2 regions of the Synechococcus sp. H60.1 genome follow, and region 1 is predicted to be linked to the other one. Evidence: predicted binding sites of a transcription regulator. Region 1 holds the regulator's gene; the other holds the start of a gene.
The links. Region 1 encodes HrcA, which represses chaperone genes, less so after heat shock. Its sites were predicted from a motif close to TTAGCACTCNNNNNNNNNGAGTGCTAA; they were not measured.
Positions count from the first base shown of each region.

Region 2: groES (co-chaperone GroES) is a predicted target of HrcA. The motif match lies at 8,461-8,487, and genes of this name have one in related genera.

Region 1 covers NZ_JANSJA010000133.1:16,183-26,472, forward strand. The annotation lists gene NW852_RS07180 (SpoIID/LytB domain-containing protein) at 1-447, shown strand, start outside; partial or broken gene NW852_RS07185 (zinc ribbon domain-containing protein) at 488-751, opposite strand; gene tilS (tRNA lysidine(34) synthetase TilS) at 1,132-2,121, opposite strand; gene hrcA (heat-inducible transcriptional repressor HrcA) at 2,174-3,352, opposite strand; gene NW852_RS07200 (urease subunit gamma) at 3,688-3,990, shown strand; gene NW852_RS07205 (urease subunit beta) at 4,042-4,449, shown strand; gene NW852_RS07210 (hypothetical protein) at 4,586-4,837, shown strand; gene NW852_RS07215 (endonuclease MutS2) at 4,944-7,310, opposite strand; gene NW852_RS07220 (hypothetical protein) at 7,356-7,520, opposite strand; gene NW852_RS07225 (NIL domain-containing protein) at 7,731-8,135, shown strand; gene ndhL (NAD(P)H-quinone oxidoreductase subunit L) at 8,245-8,466, shown strand; gene NW852_RS07235 (DUF3007 family protein) at 8,495-8,836, shown strand; gene NW852_RS07240 (response regulator) at 9,009-9,608, shown strand; gene NW852_RS07245 (sensor histidine kinase) at 9,686-10,290, opposite strand, start outside.
Region 2 covers NZ_JANSJA010000009.1:11,139-21,428, reverse strand. The annotation lists gene NW852_RS00415 (hypothetical protein) at 1-38, shown strand, start outside; gene metG (methionine--tRNA ligase) at 42-1,592, opposite strand; gene NW852_RS00405 (FAD-dependent oxidoreductase) at 1,664-3,535, shown strand; gene NW852_RS00400 (hypothetical protein) at 3,573-3,890, shown strand; gene NW852_RS00395 (ATP-binding protein) at 3,952-5,193, shown strand; gene NW852_RS00390 (DUF3067 family protein) at 5,276-5,593, opposite strand; gene NW852_RS00385 (cytochrome b6-f complex iron-sulfur subunit) at 5,767-6,285, shown strand; gene NW852_RS00380 (apocytochrome f) at 6,474-7,457, shown strand; gene NW852_RS00375 (PhzF family phenazine biosynthesis protein) at 7,512-8,324, opposite strand; gene groES (co-chaperone GroES) at 8,569-8,880, shown strand; gene groL (chaperonin GroEL) at 8,947-10,290, shown strand, end outside.

The DNA of each region.
Region 1 (10,290 bases):
GTGGTGGAAGCCGAGATGGGATCCCGCTTCTTGCCCGAGGCCCTCAAGGCCCAGGCGGTGGCAGCCCGCACCTATGTTCTTCACCACCGCAATTCCCGCGGCTGGTTTGATGTGTTTAGCGACACCCACTCCCAGGTGTATCGGGGCCTCTCGCAGCGCTCAGCCGCCGCCCTAGCAGCAACACACGCCACCCGCGGCATCGTCATGGTGTATGGGGGGCAATTTGTAAACGCCATGTACAGCGCCAGCGCCGGCAGCCAAACCGTTGGGGTGAGCGGGATCCCTTACCTGAGAAGTCTGCCGGATTTTAGCCCCTATCCCAAGTACGGGCATGGTATTGGCATGAGCCAGTGGGGTGCCCAAGAATTGGCCCGTCAGGGCTGGACCTACCGCCAAATTTTGGCTTATTACTACCCAGGAGTCAGCTTTGCTCGCTTGCCAGGGTAAACTTCCCCCACTGAAGTCGGGAGCTTAGGGACTCCGTCCCGCTAACGCGAGTGGCAGCGTTAAAATCCGCATCCCCTTCCCAACTACAGACGGGGTTGACACAGCGAAAATGCTCCCCTTCCCGCTGGCCAAGCCACAAGCAACGGTGGCAGGTCTGTGAGCTGCAGGCAGGCGGCACCACCACAACCTTGACCCCTACCCTCATTGCCTTGTAGTGCACAAACTGCCGCAACGGGTAGAAGGCCCAACTGTTCAACCGCCGCCGCTCTCTCTGGCTGCGCGGCTGTTGGTTAACTCGTTCACGCTCGCGCCAGCGGGCCGGAGGCCTTGGTTGCATCCAGCTTGGCGGCTTGCGACGCAGATACCTTGAGCTTGCGGGAGATAGTTAGAACTTGAGTCATGCTCCATCATTCGCGCAGGAGCTATCCCCCCTACAGTATACAGTGGGGTATCTTGCGAAGGAGTCGCCACTTTGGCCACCAAAGTTCCAGAGTAGCCTTCCTCCCCGCACTAAAGTCGAGGCCTCCAGCTTTACCCTCTGTGAGGCTCCCATCGAGCTTCCTCTGAGTAGCCCCTCGTTTGTCCCCAGTAAGGATTTTCTGGGACGGTAGTTGCCGTGCAAATCTGAACTGTGCTGTTAACTATTGGTTGAGGTTCTCAGCCGTTGCAGGAGGGGGAGAGCTCTCACTGAGCAGAGATCCAGACCAGGTGATCCCCCTTCACCTCTAGCCAGCCTCCGCCAGGGTAGTCGGGGCTGCGGCTGCGGCGGCCTGCTTTCAGGAGCCGCATCCCGGCTTCCACCTGCTCAAAAGTTGGGTGATGGGGCAGCAGCAGCGACAAGAATTGAAACATCACCTGCCGCTGCAAAGCCAGGGGCGCAGCCCGCAAGGGATCCCGCTGCAGCCCCGGCAAAGCGGGCTCGTACACCTGTAACCACAGTTGGGCGGCTTGCGCCACCACCAGCTCATGCTCTGCCTGCAACAGTGTGGCTGCCCGATTCAAAGCCGCTTCCAGTTGCGGGTTAAAGTGCTGCTTGAGATAGGGCATCACCTCTAAGCGAAGGCGGTTGCGGCCATGAGCCAGATCCTGGTTGCTGCGATCCGGCCAGACCGGCAACTGGTATTGTCGGCAGAACTCTTCCGTTTCCCAGCGGGAAAGGCCCAGCAGGGGACGCACCAACCAAGCGGAGGTGGGATCCCGCTCGTCCAAACGCCGTTGCCAATCTAGGCTGACCAGGCCGGCAGCCCCCGTGCCCCGCAGCAGGTTCCACAAAAACGTCTCCGCCCGGTCGCTGGCCGTGTGCCCTGTGGTCACCACCTCGCAACTCCAGGTGCGCGCCCATTTGTTCAGTTGCTGGTAGCGCCAAGCCCTGGCCCCCGCCTCATCCCAGCGGATGGGATCGGCAGTCTCAACGGCGTGGGGCAGGCCCTGCTGTTGCAGCCATCCCTGCAAAAACTTGGCACACTCCGTCTCATCGGCTGACCAACGGTGATCACAGTGCAAAACAAAGATCTGCCAGCCCCAGCGAGGCTGCAAATCCCGCAAGATCTGGAGCAGGGAAAAAGAATCTTGTCCGCCAGAAAAAGCTACCAGCAGCCGCTGGCCGGGGCGAAGCAGTTGCCGCTCGCGAATGGCACACTGAACCCGCAGGTGAAGAGGAGAAAGCCTGGCCACAGTTGGCTATTGCTCGGGGGCAACCCAGACCTCGCGTTCTCCCTGGGATCCCTCAGGCAAGGGCCCGAGTGAGATGGGAGGCCACCGTCTGCACAGCAGCGATGCTCCGCTCGTAGGCCATGCGGGTCGGCCCCAGCAGGGTGACCGCACCCAGGGGCGCCGAGCGGCGGCGATAAACTGAGGCAATGACCGTGCAGTGGTGCAGAGATTCCAGCGGGTTCTCGCTGCCAATGTAGATGATCACGGGAACGTTGTGGGATGGATCCTGCTCTGGAGTGCTAGAGGATGCCTTGTTCCTGGCCGCCGTGGCCGAAAGAGTTGCTTCGCCCGTGGACGGGCTATCTGGCATGGAATAGAGCCCGATCATCCCCTGAAGCTGCTCGGATCCCTTTTCGATCAACTGGGCCACCGCCTGCATCCGCTGGGCCTGGGAAAACTCCGGCTGCCGCATCAGCTCCGTCATGCCCGCGCTGAACACCTGTCCCAGCGAGGGCCGTAGGTAGCGCTGCACTACCGAGCGCAGCAGTTGCTGCAGCCAATGGCTGTAAGCGCGAAACTCCTCATCCAGCTTCAACCAGCTCAGATCCTGCAGCTCGGCAAAAGTCTTGCCCCGCAACTTCAGGGTGAGAAAGTTGCTCAGTAGCTGCAGCTCATCTTCCAGATCCTCGCGCCGATCGTCGGGCCACTCCGGTGGGCTAACCAAGGCCGAATGGGTTTGGTAGGAATCCGTAACCACTAGCACCATCACCCGCCCTGGCCCCACCGGCAGCAACTGCACATGGTGAACGGCTACCACCGGCCCCTGGGGAGGGGTGATGAGAGCGATGCAACCGCTCAAGTGGGCCAAAAGCTGTGCCACCCTCTGCAAGAGGCTATCGAGGTCGTCCCCCAGCTCACGGTTGAGCTGATCCAGCAACTGCTGCAGCGCAGGATGGGGCTCCGGCTGGGGAGCATCGCTCGGGATCTCATCCATGTTGGCGGAGGTCAACAGATCGTTCACATAGACCCGATAGCCAAAGTCAGAAGGGATCCGACCGGCAGAGGTGTGGGGCTGGAACAGCAACCCAACCTGCTCCAAAGTGGCCAAGTCGTTGCGAATGGTAGCCGTGCTGACTCCGAGGTTGTAGGACTGGGCCAAGGTTTTGGAGCCGACAGGTTCTGCCGTGGCAATATACCTGCGCACCGTTGCCCACAGGATCTTCCGTTGTCTGGGAGTCAGTTCGAGTTTCATGGCTGCTCAAAAGAACCCAATCAACACCTGCTAAGAGGAATTAGCCAATGGATCTCAGGTCAACCAAGCTAGGGCTAAATGAGGATCGGATAAAGTTTTACTTCTATTTTTAACTTTATTGTTACTCTTTCATCATGGGTGGCAGGGGCGGAAAGTAGCAACGGCAGAGGTGGAAAGAGGTGGAAGCTCTTGGTTTGGCAAGAAAAGCGAAACCCCCTGTAGCCTCTGCAGCCTTTTTTCGCCCAGAGGTGGTACTAAGTAATTAAGTCAACTCTAGGCTAAGTGAGCCTGCTGCTGTCTGTTCTGTATCGTTTTGTATCTTTCGAGGTTGCTCCATGTACTTGTCCCCCCAGGAGAAAGACAAGCTGTTGATCTACCTGGCCGCCCAGTTAGCTCGGGATCGGCGGCAGCGGGGCCTCAAACTCAATTACCCCGAGGCGGTGGCCTACCTGAGCGCAGCCATCTTGGAGGGGGCGCGGGAAGGGAAAACCGTTGCTCAGTTGATGAGTGAAGGGCTGACGTGGCTGAGCCGAGAGGACGTGATGCCAGGGATCCCGGAGATGATCCCGGAAATTCAAGTAGAGGCAACCTTCCCCGACGGAACCAAGCTGGTGACCCTTCACCACCCCATTCGCTAGCTGCTTTCTAAGGATCTCCCAAAGACCCAGAGACTTCAGGAGGTTGTCCATATGGCTCGCAAATCCAAAGCCACACCTGCTGCCGACCCTGAACCAGCCCCGATCCCGGGAGAGCTGTTGCTGGCAGAGGATCCCATCCAAGCCAATGTCGGGCGGGCCACTGTGACGCTGGAGGTCACCAACCGGGGGGATCGGCCCATTCAGGTGGGATCCCATTTTCACTTTTTCGAGGTCAACCGAGCCCTGGTGTTCGATCGCGCCGCCAGCTTTGGCATGCGCCTCAACATCCCTTCCGGCCAAGCGGTGCGTTTTGAGCCGGGGCAAACCCATCGGGTCACTCTGGTGGCGCTGGGAGGCAAGGGGCTGGTGCATGGCTTCAACCGGCTAACGGAGGGCAGCGTCCGCTCTGCAACGCAAAAGCGGCTGGCTCTGGCCCGATTGCAGGAGTGGATGGGCTAGGTGGCTAAGCGCTATGGACATAACGCCCCCCGAAGCATGCAGCTTTGGGCATCTAGGCTGAGGCTTGGCCATATCCCCATCCCGCCTCAAATTTAGGAGAGTAGGGCTATCCAATTCTTCCTCTAGGATCTGGCCAATGTTAGAGCGTGAGACCGTTTGGTGGATGGGGGTACAGGGCTTGGGGCTGAATCTTTCCGGGTTGGCCCTGTTGGCGGCAGCAGGTGCCACTTTCGGCCCCCTCGGCTGGACCAGTGCGACGGTGGCGGTGATGCTCAAGTTAATTGGAGATAGCCAACTGCTGCGCGCCTACTGGCTTTGGCAAAGTCGGCACCGCCAAGCGGGATCCCAGCCTGTCACCTCAACAGCGGCGCTCCAAAGTCAAGTCTGAAACCGTCTGCCCCTCTCCCAAAGGGGGAGGGAAGGTCAGAGACCTTCATCACACTGGACAAGGCTCTCGGTAATGTTGGAGCCAGCCCGCCGAAAGCCGCTCAGCCTCACCGCAGGTGGGCTACCGTTACGCCCGTACCCCCATCCTGGGGATCCGCCGGGGCAAACCTCTGGACACGCGGGTGATTTTGGAGGTAGGCCTGGACGCCGGCCCGCAGGCGTCCCGTGCCGTGGCCGTGGATGATCCAAACCGGGCCAGGAGGGGCTTGGGCAAAGTGCTGTTCCAGAATCACCTCGGCATCGGCTACAGTTTTCCCCCTTAGGTCAAGGGTGTTGCGGCTGGTGCGCAGGTTCAGGGGAGCAGTGGTGGGCGGAGGGGAGGGAGGAGCTTTGGGGCGCTGGCGCTGTTTGGCCTGATGTTCATCGATGGGATCCAACTGGCCCCGCGGCACCGTGAACTTGAGGATGCCGCTGCGCACTACATACACATCCCCTTCGACGGCAATCACCTCCCCTGTCTGCCCCAGGCCCCTCAGCCGCACCCGATCCCCCACCTCCGGCACGAACTCAGTCTCAACCGGCGGCGACGGCGGCGAGTAGCGCCCGCGAATCTGCTCCAGCTCAGCAGCAACCTGCTGGGGATTGTCCCCCTGCTGCAACTTGCGGATGGCGGCGGCCACCTCCCGGCGGGCAGCGGCCAAGAGGGCTTGCAGCCCCTGTCGCTGCTGGTACTCCAGTTGCGCCTCTCGCTCAGCCATTTGCCGGCTGCGCTGCTGCATTTGGCGGTACAGGGTTTCCAGCTCTTGGTGCAGGGATCCCACCTGGGCGGCCCGCTCTTCCAACTGGGCCCGTTGCGCCTCCAGCCCCGCGATCACCTTATCCACCTGGCTTTCCCCCTGCAGATGCTGCTGCGCCCGCCGCAGAATCTCCGGCTCCAGGTGCAGCCGCCGGGCAATGGCAAAGGCATTGGAGCGACCAGGGATCCCCCACAGTAGGCGGTAGGTGGGGGCTAGAGTGGCCTCGTCAAACTCCACCGAGGCATTCTCAAAGCCGGGATGCTGGTACTTGAGGGCCTTCAGCTCGCCGTAGTGGGTGGTGGCCAAGGTAAGCAGGGCCTTTTCCGAGAGATACTCCAATAGCCCAGCCGCCAGGGCCGCACCCTCGCTAGGATCCGTGCCCGCCCCCACCTCGTCCAGCAGAACAAGGGCCGGCGCCGGGTCTGACTGCAAAGCTTGCACGATGCGGCTGATGCGGCGAATGTGCCCGGAAAAAGTGGAGAGGCTTTGCTGCAGCGATTGCTCGTCGCCGATGTCGGCATAGACCCCGTCGAACCAGGGCAGTTGGGGCGGATCCTGGGCAGGCAGGAAGATCCCCGCCTTGGCCATAAGCACCAATAGCCCCAAGGTCTTCAGAGCAACCGTCTTGCCACCGGTGTTGGGGCCGGTGATGACCACGGCGCGGATGGACTCGGAGAGGGTGAAATCAATCGGGATCACCTCCGGGCCCTTGCCTTCCTCGCGAGACTGCCACAGAAGCAAGGGGTGCCTAGCTTGGCGCAGGCGCAATCCTGCCGGGACAAACTGGGGGCGATTGCCCGCCAACCAAAGACTGTAGCGGCCACGGGCCAAGGCCACCTCCAGCCCCACCAGCACCGCCTGCAAATGCTCCAGATCGGTGGCCACGGATCCCACCTGGGCAGAGAGCGCCGCCAAGATTCGCTCTTCCTCCGCCTGGATCTGGGCCTGGGTTTCCCGCAGCCGGTTGCCCAGCTCCACCACAGCGTAGGGCTCCACATAGAGGGTGGCCCCACTGGCAGAGCTGTCGTGGACGATGCCCCGGATCACGTCGCGGTGGGTGGCCTTCACCATCAGCACAAAGCGCCCCTGCCGCTGGCCAATCAACGTGTCCTGCAGCGCCTGGGGGTGCTGGCTCATCACCTGTTGTAGGCGTTCTTGGATCTGGTTGCGGTACTGGCGGTGCTGACGGCGTAGGTCTGCAAGCGCGGGGCTGGCGCTATCTCTCACCTCGCCGTGCTCATCCAGGCAGCGGAAGATCTCCTGCTCTAGCTCAGGATAGGTGCGCAGTGTGCTCACCCACTCCTGCAGGCGGGGCAGGCGCTCATCAGCATCGATGAGACGGCGAAGGCGGCGAGCAGCCCCCAAGGTTGTGGCAATCTGCACCAGCTCTTCCCCGCTCAGAATGCCCCCCCGTTCGGCCCGTTCCAGGGCCGGCAGCAGGTTGTGGATCCCGTCCAGAGAGACCCCCCCCGGCTGGCTGCAATCCAGCCGGATGGCCTCCTCCGTTTGATCAAGACAGACCTCGCTCTCGGCGCGGCTCCGCCAGGGATCCAGCTCTAGGCAGGCGCGGCGGCCTAGGGGTGTGGCGGCAAAGCTGGCCAAGTGTTGGCAGAGGCGGGGCCACTCCAACAATTCCAAAGTTTCTTGGCGGAGGGAAGGATCAGGCTCAGAACAGATCGGCAGCAGGTGCAAAGGGGTGGGCGTAGGCATTACCGAAGGAAATTAGCAATTCGAGGAAGAACGGAGCTGCAGTCGCTTCATCTCTTGCAAAAACTGCCGCTGGTAGTTGAGAAAGGCGGTGTGCCATTCGCGGAAGCGGCGCTCGCCATCGCGCACCAACATCTGTCGATAGTGCTCGGAGTTGAGCCGGGGCCGGGCTGAGTTCATGGGAATCGAAGACGCTCTGCCCCTATTGTGGCAGGCTGTGGGGCGCCTTTCGTAGTTCCCAACCTGGGGGCAGACGGTGTTGGGAGCGGATCCCATCTTTCTGGCGGTGAGGAGGAGATTTTGCACTTGCGGCATGGCCAAACTTGGCAGTCGGCCTTGGCATACTCATACTGGAAGAGTCACCGCACCTCCGATACGCAAGTCAAATCCGTGCGCAAACGAGTGACCCTGATTTTTCCTCGCCACTTGGTGAATGTGCCCCTCACCTATCGTCTGGCCAAAGACTTCGATGTAGCCGCCAACATTGTCCGCGCCAGAGTAACCCCCAACGAAGTGGGCACCCTGGTGGTGGAGCTCTCGGGAGATATCGACCAGGTGGAGGCGGGTCTAGAGTGGGTGCAGTCTTTAGGCATTGAGGTGGCCGAGCGGGCCAAAGAAATTCAGATCGACCCAGATTCGTGCGTGGACTGCGGCTTGTGTACAGGCGTTTGCCCCACCGAGGCGCTGAAGATTGCCGCTCCTGACTGGAAACTGGAGTTTCTGCGTAATCGCTGTGTTATGTGCGAACAATGCATCTCTACCTGCCCTGTCGGGGCCATCAGCACGAGTTTATAGCCATAAGGCGAAGAGCCGGCTAAGCCGACAAGTTTATTCGCTATTACAATGCTGTAATGTAACCCCGATGCGGGCTGGATTGGCACAGGCTAATTTGAGGCAACTGGAGATGCTTTCGACCCCAACGCTCATTGGCTTGACCTATGCTGCCCTAGCAGTTCTCTACCTGCTGGTGCTGCCGTTCTTGTTTTTGGTGTACGTGGACAAGCGCTGGAACTATAGCGGTGCCTGGGAAAAGGTGTTGATGTTTTTCCTAGTTTTGTTTTTCTTCCCCGGTATGGTGCTCGTGGCTCCCTTCATGACGTTTCGGCCCAAGCCGCGTTCGCTCTAGAGCCTGCCGCTATCTAAGCGCTTGAGCCATGCGTAGACGGGATGTTCTCGGCATTGGCCTAGCCCTGCTCTTGGGGGGAGGACTTTTCTACGGGCTGTTGCTTTGGGCCGGCTTGGATACGGGCGCGGCGCAGCAGGTGTCAAGCGTGGTGTTTCTGCTGGGGTGCCTGGTCTGGACTGTGGGCTACCTGAAGCGGGTGTTGAGCAGGGAAATGACCCTGAAGGCCCAGTGGGCCGCTTTTGAGAGGCAGCAAATCCAAGAGAAACTTCACTCCCTCTCCCCAGAGGAGTGGCAAGCCTTGCAGGCCGAGCTGGGATCCGAAACCGAAGAGAAAGCTGAGGTTGGTTTGCCCGAGCAAGGCAAGCGCTGAAGCTGCCGGACAAACTGTACCCAAAAATCTGCCGCAAATTGGTGGAGTTTCAGCTACCCGAGCGGCGGGGTCGGCCCAACACTACCTGTATAGCTAGTTACTGTTTCTTCTTGATTGGAAATGCTAGCTTGCGCCCTAGGCAAAGTTGTGAACTGAGGCGAGCCGTTAACTCGTGCAGATTTCCCCTTCCCCTTTTGCTCACCTATCTCTGCTCACCGTGACCAAGACCGTTTTGGTGGCTCAGGGTCAGCCTTGGCAGGCCCAGCTCTGGAAGTCGGTGCTGGAGTCTCAGCGCCATGCAGTGGTGCTGGTTTCTCCTCAGGCAGATCTGGTGGAGGTGGCGGCAACTCATCCTCCGGATCTGATGGTGGTGGATATGACGACGGGGCTGTTTAACCCCTATGCCTTTTGTCGAGAGTGTCGGAGCCGGCTTCCGGATATCCCTGTGATTCTCACTCATCACCCCCGTCGCCGCATTGAGCCGGCAGAGCGGCGCTGGGCCATTTACCAGGGGGCAGCCGAGGTGATCCCTGGTTTGGCCGAAGCCGACGACATTCTTCACTCCCTCGAGCAAGTTTACAAGGCAGCCAGGTGGCCTTTTCCCATTGACACGGCAGCTCTTCACGCGGTTCTCGAGCAGGCGGGTTTGCGGCCTGAAAAAGACAGCTCCCTTCCTTCCCCGCCCGTTGCACCAGAAGAACGCCAAGAGCAAACGGCTGCGCCCCCACCGGCAAAGTACCGGTTGATGTATCGGGGCCGTCCCGTCGAGTGAACTGCAAGCGCTCCACACCGCTAACGCGAAGCAGGGAACTGCCTTCGGTGTTTTTCTCCCTCTGGCGGGGCTGGGGATCAGGGCAGCACCAGGGCCAGGGTAGTGCCCTGGGATCCCGTCTCCACCAAACGCAAGTCTCCTCCGTGGGCTTGCAGGATACGCTTGGCGATGTACAGCCCTAGACCTCCTGAGCCGGTCGGGTAGTGCTGGCCGGCAATGTGAATGGGTTGGGCGATGTAGGGCTGGGCCAGATCTTCCAGGGGAGCCGGCAGGCCGGGCCCGTCATCCCGCACCTGGATCTGCCGGGGGCTGACGGTCAGCACCACCGCATGGCGGGCGTAGCGCAAAGCATTGTCCACCAGGTTCACCAGCGCCCGCTCCAGCTCGTCCTCATCGGCGGCGCCCCACCCTTCTCCCTCCACCTGCAGGTCGATCTCCCGCTCTCGAGCCAGAGATCCCATACGTTCGGCCACCCGTCGGGCCAGGGATCCCAGATCACAGGGCTGGGGATGCAGGGCGATCTCGCCCCGCTCTAGGCGGTAGGCCTCCACCATCTTTTGCACCAGGGCCAGGTTGCGCTGGTTCTCCTCCAGCATGCGATTCAGCAGGGCCAGCCGCTCCTGGGGACTCAAGGGGAGCTCCTGCTTGAGAGCACTTAGCAGATGCCCAAAGGCAATGAGAG
Region 2 (10,290 bases), on a different contig from region 1:
ATGCGCAGCCTTCCCGACCCGATGCCACCAACCCGTGAGAGCTATCTGAGAATCCTCTGGAAGACAGGCACAGGAGGTTGGGGCTCTTGCCCGGCGGGAAGCCGGCCCCAACTGGCGTCTGGATCCCAGCGCAATTGGGTAACATCCTGCAAAGGAAACCCCATCTGCTGCAGGATCTTGAGGCTGAGGCTAGGAATAATGGGCGAAAGGGCTACCGCCACCCAGCGCACGCTTTCCAAAACGGCGTAGAGGATCTGGGCCACCTGTTCGCTTTGCCCCTGCTTGTGCAGCGTCCAGGGAGCCTGCTCGTCGAGGTATTTGTTGCTGGCTTGGGCCAAGCTAAGGGCTTTGCGGGCAGCGGAGCTGGGATCCAGCCGCTCGTAGGCATCGGCCACCGCCGGGGCTAGGCGCTCGACCAGGGTTTTGAGGGGGTGATCCGCTGCGATCTGCACCGGGGGAATGCGGTAGTCGGGCTGGTATTTTTTGAGCATATTGAGGGTGCGGTTGAGCAGATTCCCCAGGTCGTTGGCGAGGTCAGCATTGAGAACCTCAATGAAGCGGCCCTCGCTAAAGTCGCCATCCTTGCCCAGCTCAATTTCGGTCAAGAAATAGTAGCGCACGGCATCGGCGCCGTAGCGTTGCACCAGCTCAAAGGGATCCAGCGTGTTCCCCAGGCTTTTGCCCATCTTGAGGCCATCTTTGGTGAGAAAGCCGTGGCCAAAGATTTGTTTAGGCAGCGGCAGCCCTGCCGACATGAGCATGGCCGGCCAGTAGATGGCATGAAAACGGACGATGTCCTTACCCACTAGATGCACGTCGGCAGGCCAGTAGCGGCGCAGGGCGTTTTCCAGGGTGGGCTCGTCGTGAGGATCCAAGGCGGCGCTGAGGTAGTTAATGAGGGCATCAAACCAAACGTAAAGGGTTTGGCTGGGATCCGCCGGGAAGGGGATCCCCCAGGAGACGCTGGGGCGAGAGATGGAAAAGTCCCGCAGGCCCTGCTTGACAAAGTTCATGACCTCATTGCGGCGGCTTTCCGGTTGAATGAACTCCGGGTGCTCCGCATAGAGGGCTTCCAGTTTTTCCTGGTAGCGAGAGAGGCGAAAAAAGTAGTTTTCTTCGTCTTTCCACTCCACTTTCTTGTTGGGGTGAAGGGGGCAAAACCCACCTTCTAGGAGCTCTGACTCGTCCTTGAACTCCTCGCAGGCAACGCAGTACCAGCCCTGCTGGCGGCCAACGAAAATATCTCCCCGCTCCCAAACCCGCTGAAAAAACTCCCGCACAATGGCCTTGTGGCGAGGGTCAGTGGTGCGGATAAAGCGGTCGTAGCGGATATCCAGCAACCGCCAAAGCTCTACAAACTGGGCGGCAATCTCGTCACAGTGCTGCTGCGGCGGAAGGCCGCGCTCTTCAGCGGTGCGCTGGATCTTCTGGCCGTGCTCGTCAGTTCCCGTTACCATCAGCACATCCTTGCCCCGCAGGCGGTGGTAACGGGCGATGGCATCCGCTGCCATGGTGGTGTAGGCGCTGCCGATATGGGGGGCAGCGTTGACGTAGTAGATGGGTGTGGTGATGACGAAGGTGGGATCCGGCATGAGCAGTTGCAGCGCTTTCCCCCATGATAAAAGTTGCCGGAAAGTCCGGCAGGCCGAGTTACGGGGCAGGGATGAAGCTGGCATTCAACCTAAAGGGATGGGGCTGCGGTGCCCTGGGGGCCGGGATCTTGGGCGCCGGGGCGGCTCTGGCCCAGCCTCTGCCGGAAACCCGCATCCCTTGCGAGATCCTCATCGCCGGGGGCGGGCTGGGGGGGGTGGCGGCGGCCTACGATGCCCTGCGCTTGGGGCGACAGGTGTGCATGACCGAAATGACCGACTGGATTGGCGGCCAGGTGAGCGCCCAGGGGGTCTCGGCTTTGGATGAGCGGCCCTTGCAGCGGGAAAACGAGATCTTTCCCCAGGGCTATAGAGAGTTTCGCCGCCGGGTGCGGGAAAAGTACGGCGGTGATCCCAACCCCGGCAAGTGCTGGGTGAGCGTGCTCTGCTTCTCACCCCAGGTGGGCCACCAGGTCATCCGAGAGATGTTGGATCCCTACCTGCAGTCGGGGCAGTTGCGGCTGTTTACCGAGACGGTGGTCAAGGACGTGGAGATTGAGAATTACCAAGTCCGCAGTGTGCAGGCCATCCGCAATATTCCCAAACACGCCGGCGTCCAGCCAGAGAATCGGGGGGATCTCTCCACCTACTTGCTGGATTTTTACCGCCTAGAGCCCACCGCAGACTGGGACAAAGAGATCCTGCGCTTTGAGGCGCCGCCGCAGCGGCAGGGCAAAACTTTACCTTGGGTAGTAATCGATGCTACCGAAACCGGCGAGCTGTTGCCCCTGGCGCGAGTGCCCTACCGCCTTGGCACGGATGGGGAAAGCCGCTGGGAGCCCAGCTCCAAGCCCTACAGGGATCCCTACTGCACCCAGGGGTTTACCTACACCTTTGTTATCGAGCGCTCCGCTGTGCCGCAGGTGCCCATCAAGCCGGAGTTCTACAACGACCCGCTGCACGGCCCCTACTACAGCTTTGAACAGCCGCGCTTTAACTTTGCTCTGGTCTTCACCTACCGCCGCATCCGGGGACAGGTATTTGGCTTTGGGGAAGAGGCCATCCGGGTGGGGGATCAATCCCTGCAGAACTGGACCTGGGGCAACGACTGGCGCATCACCGGGCCAGACAAGAACCTCATCCTCACCCACGAGCAACTGCAAGCCTCAGGGCAACTGGATCCCGGCGGCTGGATGGGGGGCTTGCGGGTAGAGGCGCTGCGGCGGGCCGAGCAACATGCTAAAGGCTTCTTCTACTGGTTGGTGGCGGGGCGGACGGATTTTCTCCTGCAGCAGGCGGATCCTGACTTTCAAAAGGACTTTTACCTGCGCTACCGCTACCTCAAAGGGCCCAATAGCCCGATGGGAACTTCCAGTGGTCTCTCCAAGTACCCCTACATCCGCGAGTCGCGGCGCATCCTCGGTCGGCCCAGCCTTGCCTACCCGGAGGGGTTCACCATCTACGAGTCGGATATCACCACGCGGGAATCGGAGCTAAACCGCGGGCGCCCCTTCATCTTCTACGATTCGGTGGGGGTGGGGCAGTACCCTATTGATTTTCACGAGTGCCTGCTGCCCGATTTTTCGCTGCCCCCCAGCCACAACCAAGATGCCCAAGCCCCTACCTACCCCTACCAGATCCCGCTGCGGGCCCTGATCCCCCAGCGCATTGACAATCTTCTAGCTGGCAGCAAGAACATCGCCACCAGCCGCATTGCCAGCGCCTCTTACCGGGTGCATCCTGTGGAATGGGCCATTGGCACGGCAGCGGGTCACACGGCTCACTTTGCCCTGGAGCGGGATCTGATCCCGGCGGAGATCCTGCGGGAGCCGCTGCTGGACTTGCAGCTATTGCCCGCTCTCCAAGCCCAGATCCAGAGCTTGGGCAATCCCATTCAATTTCCTGGCACCACCATCACTGCCACCGACTGGGCCCAATCCCGCTAGCCTAGAAAGGCAGGGTTGGGAGCTGGCCATGGAGGCTATGGGGGTTGAATTTGGGGGACTGGAGGCGATCCGCCCTTCGTTGTGGGCGGCCACAGCCCTCTGGAGCCTGGGGTTGATGTGGGGGTTGTCGCCATTGCACCGCCGCCTGCAGGAGGGTTGGGAAAAGCAGTTGTCCTGGGATCCCAGTGGGGCTCTGGCCTCTCTGCTCAGCGTCATCCCTTTCCTGTTGGCAGCAGCGGTGGTGGTGGCTTTCACCGAGATCTCGTTGGGCAAAAGCTGGGCCGTCTCCTGGGGCCTTATTGCCTGTGTTGGCGGTGGCCTCTATGAGCTAGGCCGGCGGGACAATGCTCGCTAACCCAACGCCGGCCCCTCTCCCTCTGGGAGAGTAGACAATGCTAAGAGCCGTACCTAGAGCGATGACTCCCTTAGAAGAAGCGGCGGAAGCGGCGGCTAAGCTGCTGGTGTTTCGGGAAATCTGCGCCCATCCCCTGGCCCTGGCCTGGCAGGAGCTCATCCAGCAGTTGATGAGCGGGGATCCCCTGCCCTGCTGGAGGGCCTACGGGCGCTGGTTTGAGCTTTTGGCCCGGCAGGGCTTGAGCTGGCGGGAGTGGCTCATCCAGGAAATCCGCTGGGCCGATAACCCCTTCTCGCGGGCGGCGCTGCAACCCCAAGGGATCCCGGCCCCCCTTTTGCAAGCGGCCCGCCACGATCTCCGCTGCCTGCAGATCCTGGCCGATAGCCAGAAGACCATTGCTGAGCAGATGCAGGCGCTGGGCTTGGGGATCCCCTGGCCGGATGAAAACCCCAGCAGCTCTGGCTGGGATCCCCGCCCTTTTGCCGATTGGGGCCAGAGCCTGGAGGCCTTAATTGCCCACTACCGCCAAGGGGGAGTGGGGCTCTATGGTCGCTATTGGGCGTTTCGCTGGGGGCCGGCAGGGCTAGAAGGGATCCCCACTCCCGATCTGCCCGACTGGGAGGAGATCTACGGCTACGAACGGCAGAAACGGCAGTTGGCCGCTAACACCGAAGCCCTACTGCGGGGGGATCCGGCGTTGCATGTGCTGCTTTACGGGGCGCGAGGCACCGGCAAGTCTTCCCTCGTGAAGGCGTTGTTGCGGCGCTACGGCCCCCAGGGGCTGCGCCTTTTGGAGCTGCGACGAGCAGATTTGGCTCAATTGCCGCAGATCTTGGCAGAGCTGGGACAGCAGGCGCTGCCCTTTGTCCTCTTTGTGGACGATCTCTCCTTTGAGGCCGACGAGACCGAGTTTAAGCAGCTCAAAGTGCTTCTGGAAGGGGATCTCATCCCACCGCCGCCCAACGTGCGTCTCTATGCCACCAGCAACCGCCGCCATCTTATCCGCGAGTTTTTTGGCGATCGCCCCCCTCCCCAAGAGCAAGAGGTGCACGCCTGGGATACGGTGCAGGAGAAGCTGTCGCTGCGGGATCGCTTCGGCCTCACTCTCACCTTTGCCCCCTTCGGCCAAACCGACTACCTGGCCACCGTAGAACACCTAGCCCGCCGACTGGGCCTCGACTCTTCTGGGGAAGCTTTGCGCCGCCAAGCCCTCCTCTGGGCGCAACAGCAAAATGGCTTTTCCGGTCGCACCGCCCGCCAGTTTTTGCAGGCTCTGCAGGCCGGCCTGGTGGAAGTTGGATAGCCAGCCGATTGTTGGAGTTTTCGTCGATAGAGGCGAAACTGTCCGTGGCTACCCTTTAGGGAAGAGCCGGGGGCGAGGAAGACTACAGCAGCCACTCGGAGGCGCGTTCTCCCACCCCTTGCAAATCCAAAGGAATGGCCACCGCCTTGCCGATGCGGGGTTTCTGACGGGTAGCCTCAATTTCTCGCTGCACCGCTTCCCACAGGCCCCACGCCTGTAAATGGGCCATGACAGACTCCAGGCGAGCCAGATACTCGGCCTCACTCAAAGGGAAAGAGGGCTGCTCCAGATAACGCCACATCACCAACAGAACCACCCTGTCCCCCATGCGGCGCAGTTGCACGTCGTAGGAATAGCCCCACTTCTCCCGCAGCAAAGCTTGAAAGTCGGATCCCGTCATAGGCTGGCTTGGATCGGGTTTGGACTGAGCTGGGCCGGAGAAGAAAAACCGCCGCCTCTTGCCTTGCACTTCCTTTAGCTTTGCATTTCTTAATGATATTAGCCAAGGGGCTCGGTTACGATGATGTCGTTTGTCAACGAACATTAAAACTTCTCAGGTTTGTACTGGCCATTATGACGGAAGCGGTTAGCAACTTCGAGGCGCCCCCCATGAGCCGGCGGGTTTTTCTGAATGCCCTCCTCAGCGGCTCGGTGGGGGTGGTGGTGGTGGGCACCCTCTACCCGGTGGTGAAGTATTTCATTCCCCCCTCTTCCGGTGGGTCAGGTGAGGGGCTGATAGCTCAGGATGCCCTCGGCAGGCCGATTAGCGTCAGTGAGCTGCTGGCTACCCACGCAGCCACGGATCGGGTGCTGGCCCAAGGCTTGAAAGGGGATCCCACCTATATCGTGATCGACAACGGCGCGGTGGCCAACTACGGCCTCAACGCGGTTTGCACCCACCTCGGCTGTGTGGTGCCCTGGAACGTGGGGGAAAACTTGTTCAAGTGCCCCTGCCACGGATCCCAGTACGCGGCTAACGGCAAGGTGATCCGGGGGCCGGCTCCCCGCTCCCTGGAGCTGGTGAGCGCCACAGTGGACGGCGACAACGTTCGCTTCAGCCCCTGGCAGGGCCCTGATTTCCGTGAGACCTGAAGCACCAGAATAGGCTCCGGAGAGACACTTGTGGTCTAAGTCTGTAACGGGCTACCGCCGGCTCAGAAGTGGGGGAAAAGCCCAGAGAAGTTGCTGCGCTAGTCCTGGCTAGAGCATGAGTTGTCAGCTTTGAGGAGATTGACCCCAAGGGCTTGCGAGAATTTTGATTGAGATTCTGAGCTGAACTTATGAAGCGAATTTACTTGGCCTTGTGTGCGCTGCTGCTGTTGCTGGGGATGGGATCCCGTCCGGCAGCAGCCTATCCGTACTATGCCCAGATGGCCTACGACAATCCCCGCGAGGCCACGGGGAAAATTGTCTGCGCCAACTGCCACCTGAACGCCATGCCCACCCGTGCCGAAGTGCCGCAGGCGGTTACCCCGGGCCAGGTGTTCACCATCAAAGTCGGGATCCCCTATGACTTGAGCAAGCAGCAGGTGTTGGCGGATGGCAGCAAGGGCGGGCTGAATGTGGGTGCCGTGGTGGTGTTGCCGGAAGGCTTCCGCCTGGCCACTGAGGAGGAGATGACGGAGGAGCAGCGGCAGGAAACGGCTGAGACCTACATCACCCCCTACAGCGACGAGAAGCCCAACATCCTTCTGGTGGGGCCCTTGCCTGGCGAGCAGCACCAGGAAATTGTCTTCCCAGTGGTGGCTCCTGACCCGGCGCAGGATCCCGCCGTGGCTTTCATGAAATATCGGGTCTACATCGGTGCCAACCGCGGTCGTGGCCAGATCAACCCCGATGGCAGCCTCAGCAACAACAACGTCTTCCGCGCTCCCGCCACTGGCCGCCTAGCCAGCATTGCCACCGTCGAATCCGACCTCAGCGACCTGCCGGCTGAGCTGGCCGCCCTGGTGCCGCCCGAATACGAGTTGCCAGGCACGCGGGTACTCAGCTTCGAGACCGAAGGCGGACTGAAGCACCTCGTGGTGCCGCCAGGGCCGGAGTTGGTGGTTAACATTGGCGATAGCGTCAAAGAAGGGGATCCGGTTACCAACAACCCCAACGTAGGTGGCTTTGGCCAAGTAGAGCGGGATCTGGTGCTGCAGAGCCCGGATCGGGTGAAATGGCTGGTGGCCTTCCTAGCAGCGGTGGCTATCACGCAGCTTCTGCTGGTGCTCAAGAAAAAGCAAGTGGAGCTCATTCAAGCGGCAGAACTTTTGGGCTAGCCCAACTGTTCCAGTACTTTTCCAGAACCCCGGAATCAGCCGGGGTGTTTTTTTCTAGGGAATCCGTAACTCTCCCGCCATTACCAGCACGGCTTGTCCAGCAATCTCCACCCGCGGGCCGCGATGGTGGCACCAGAGCTCGCCTCCCCGCGCCGAGAGCTGCCGCACCCTGAGCTCAGTTCGGCCTAGGCGCTCTGACCAATAGGGCACCAACAGACATTGGGCAGAGCCAGTTACGGGATCCTCCGGGATCCCCAACTGGGGGGCAAAAACACGACAGACAAAATCCGGCTCTCCTTCCCTCTCTGCCCCAGAGGCGGTGACGATCAACCCCGAGACAGGCAGCGTCTGAACCCGATCCAACTCCGGCTGCACCTGCTGCACCTGTTGTGCCGAAGCCAGCACCGCTACCCCCATGCTGCCGCGGTACAGCTCTACAGGTGGGATCCCCAGAGCCGCGGCCACTTGCTCCTGGCCTTCTGGCCAGGGTTCCGGGAACTGGGCGGGAAAATCCATCGCCAGCCGCTCCCCCTGCCGCCGCACCTGCAGCCGGCCACTGCGGGTGGAAAAGGCCACCTCCTGAGCTTTTGGGTGAATCTCGGTCAAGAGCACATAGGCACCGGCCAAGGTGGCATGCCCACAGAGTTCTACCTCGGTGGTGGGAGTAAACCAGCGCAGCCCGTAGAGGGGAACATCGCCCAGGGATCCCTGGAGGAGTAAAAAAGCCGTCTCCGACAAGTTGTTCTCCGCCGCAATCGCTTGCATCAAAGCTGCCGGCAGCTCCTGAGGCGGCAAACACACCGCTGCCGGATTGCCCCTAAAAGGCACGGCCGTAAAGGCATCCACTTGAAACAACGGGATCCGCACCTGCTTGTTCAGCCCACCTCATGCCATGATCCCACAACAGGCCTAGAAGTAGAGAGATCCGCACCCAACCGTACCCGGCAAAAAGGGGGATCCCGCCAAAAGGGGCTATTGTCAGGCTGGAAAGTCGACTGATAGACTAGCACTCGTAAGCCGAGAGTGCTAAAACCTCGACTACGGAAGCTTAGGTTTGCGCTCGATACAACCCTTCAGCCTCGCGTTTTAGGCCTTACGGAGGATATTTGTCATGGCTGCAGTAACTCTCAACGTCTCTACGCTGAAGCCGCTAGGCGACCGCGTGCTGGTCAAGATTGCCCAGCAGGACGAAAAAACGGCGGGTGGCATCTTTTTGCCCGATACCGCCAAAGAAAAACCCCAAGTGGGGGAAGTGGTCGCAGTTGGGCCTGGCAAGCGCAATGACGAGGGCAAATTGATCCCGATGGAACTGAAAGCTGGCGACAGAGTGCTCTACTCCAAGTACGCCGGCACAGAAGTGAAGCTGGGCAGCGATGAGTACGTGCTGCTGGCTGAGCGGGATATTCTCGCAATCGTTCAGTAATTTTCAGTCCTTCAGCGATCGATCCTCTACATCGCCCTTAGTCCATTTACGTTTGAGAGGTTGAGTATGGCCAAGTCAATCATTTTTAGCGAAGAAGCCCGTCGCGCCCTTGAACACGGCATGGATATTTTGGCAGAAGCCGTAGCCGTTACCCTTGGCCCCAAAGGACGCAATGTTGTGCTGGAGAAAAAATTTGGCGCACCCCAAATTGTTAACGATGGGGTGACCATCGCCAAAGAAATTGAGCTGGAAGACCATATTGAAAACACTGGCGTCTCCTTGATTCGTCAGGCGGCTTCCAAGACCAACGACACGGCTGGTGACGGCACCACCACTGCCACCGTCCTGGCCCATGCCATGGTCAAAGAAGGGCTGAAAAACGTAGCCGCCGGCGCCAACCCGATTGCCCTTAAGCGCGGCATTGACAAGGCGGTGAAGTTCCTGGTGGACAAGATCGCCGAACATGCCCGCCCGGTGGAAGACTCCAAAGCCATTGCCCAGGTGGCGGCCATTTCCGCCGGCAACGATGAGGAAGTGGGCCGCATGATCGCCGAGGCCATGGACAAAGTGGGCCGCGAAGGGGTCATCTCCCTGGAAGAAGGCAAGTCCATGACCACGGAGCTGGAAGTGACGGAGGGGATGCGCTTTGACAAAGGCTACATTTCCCCCTACTTCGTCACCGACACGGAGCGGATGGAGGCGGTTCTGGAAAACCCCTACATCCTGATTACCGATAAGAAAATCACCCTGGTACAAGACCTGGTGCCGGTTCTGGAGCAAGTGGCCCGCGCCGGTCGTCCGCTGCTGATCATCGCCGAAGACATCGAGAAAGAAGCCCTGGCCACCCTGGTGGTGAACAAGCTGCGGGGCGTGCTGAGCGTGGTAGCGGTGAAAGCGCCTGGCTTTGGGGATCGCCGCAAGGCCATGCTGGAAGACATCGCCATCCTGACTGGCGGTGAGGTCATCAGCGAAGAACGCGGCCTGAAGCTGGAGAACGCCCGTCTCGACTCCTTCGGCTCGGCCCGTCGCGTCACAGTAACCAAAGACCACACCACCATCGTGGCGGAAGGCAACGAAGCGGCTGTCAAAGCCCGCTGCGAGCAAATCCGTCGCCAAATTGAGGAAACTGACTCCACCTACGACAAGGAAAAACTGCAAGAGCGTCTGGCCAAGCTCTCCGGCGGTGTGGCGGTGATCAAAGTAGGCGCGGCTACCGAAACCGAGATGAAGGATCGCAAGCTGCGCCTGGAGGACGCCATCAACGCCACCAAGGCGGCGGTGGAAGAAGGGATCGTCCCCGGCGGCGGTACCACCTTGGCGCACCTGATGCCGGTGGTCACCGAGTGGGCGCAGGCCAACCTGTCTGGCGATGAGCTGGTGGGGGCCATGCTGGTTGCCCGCGCTCTGGGC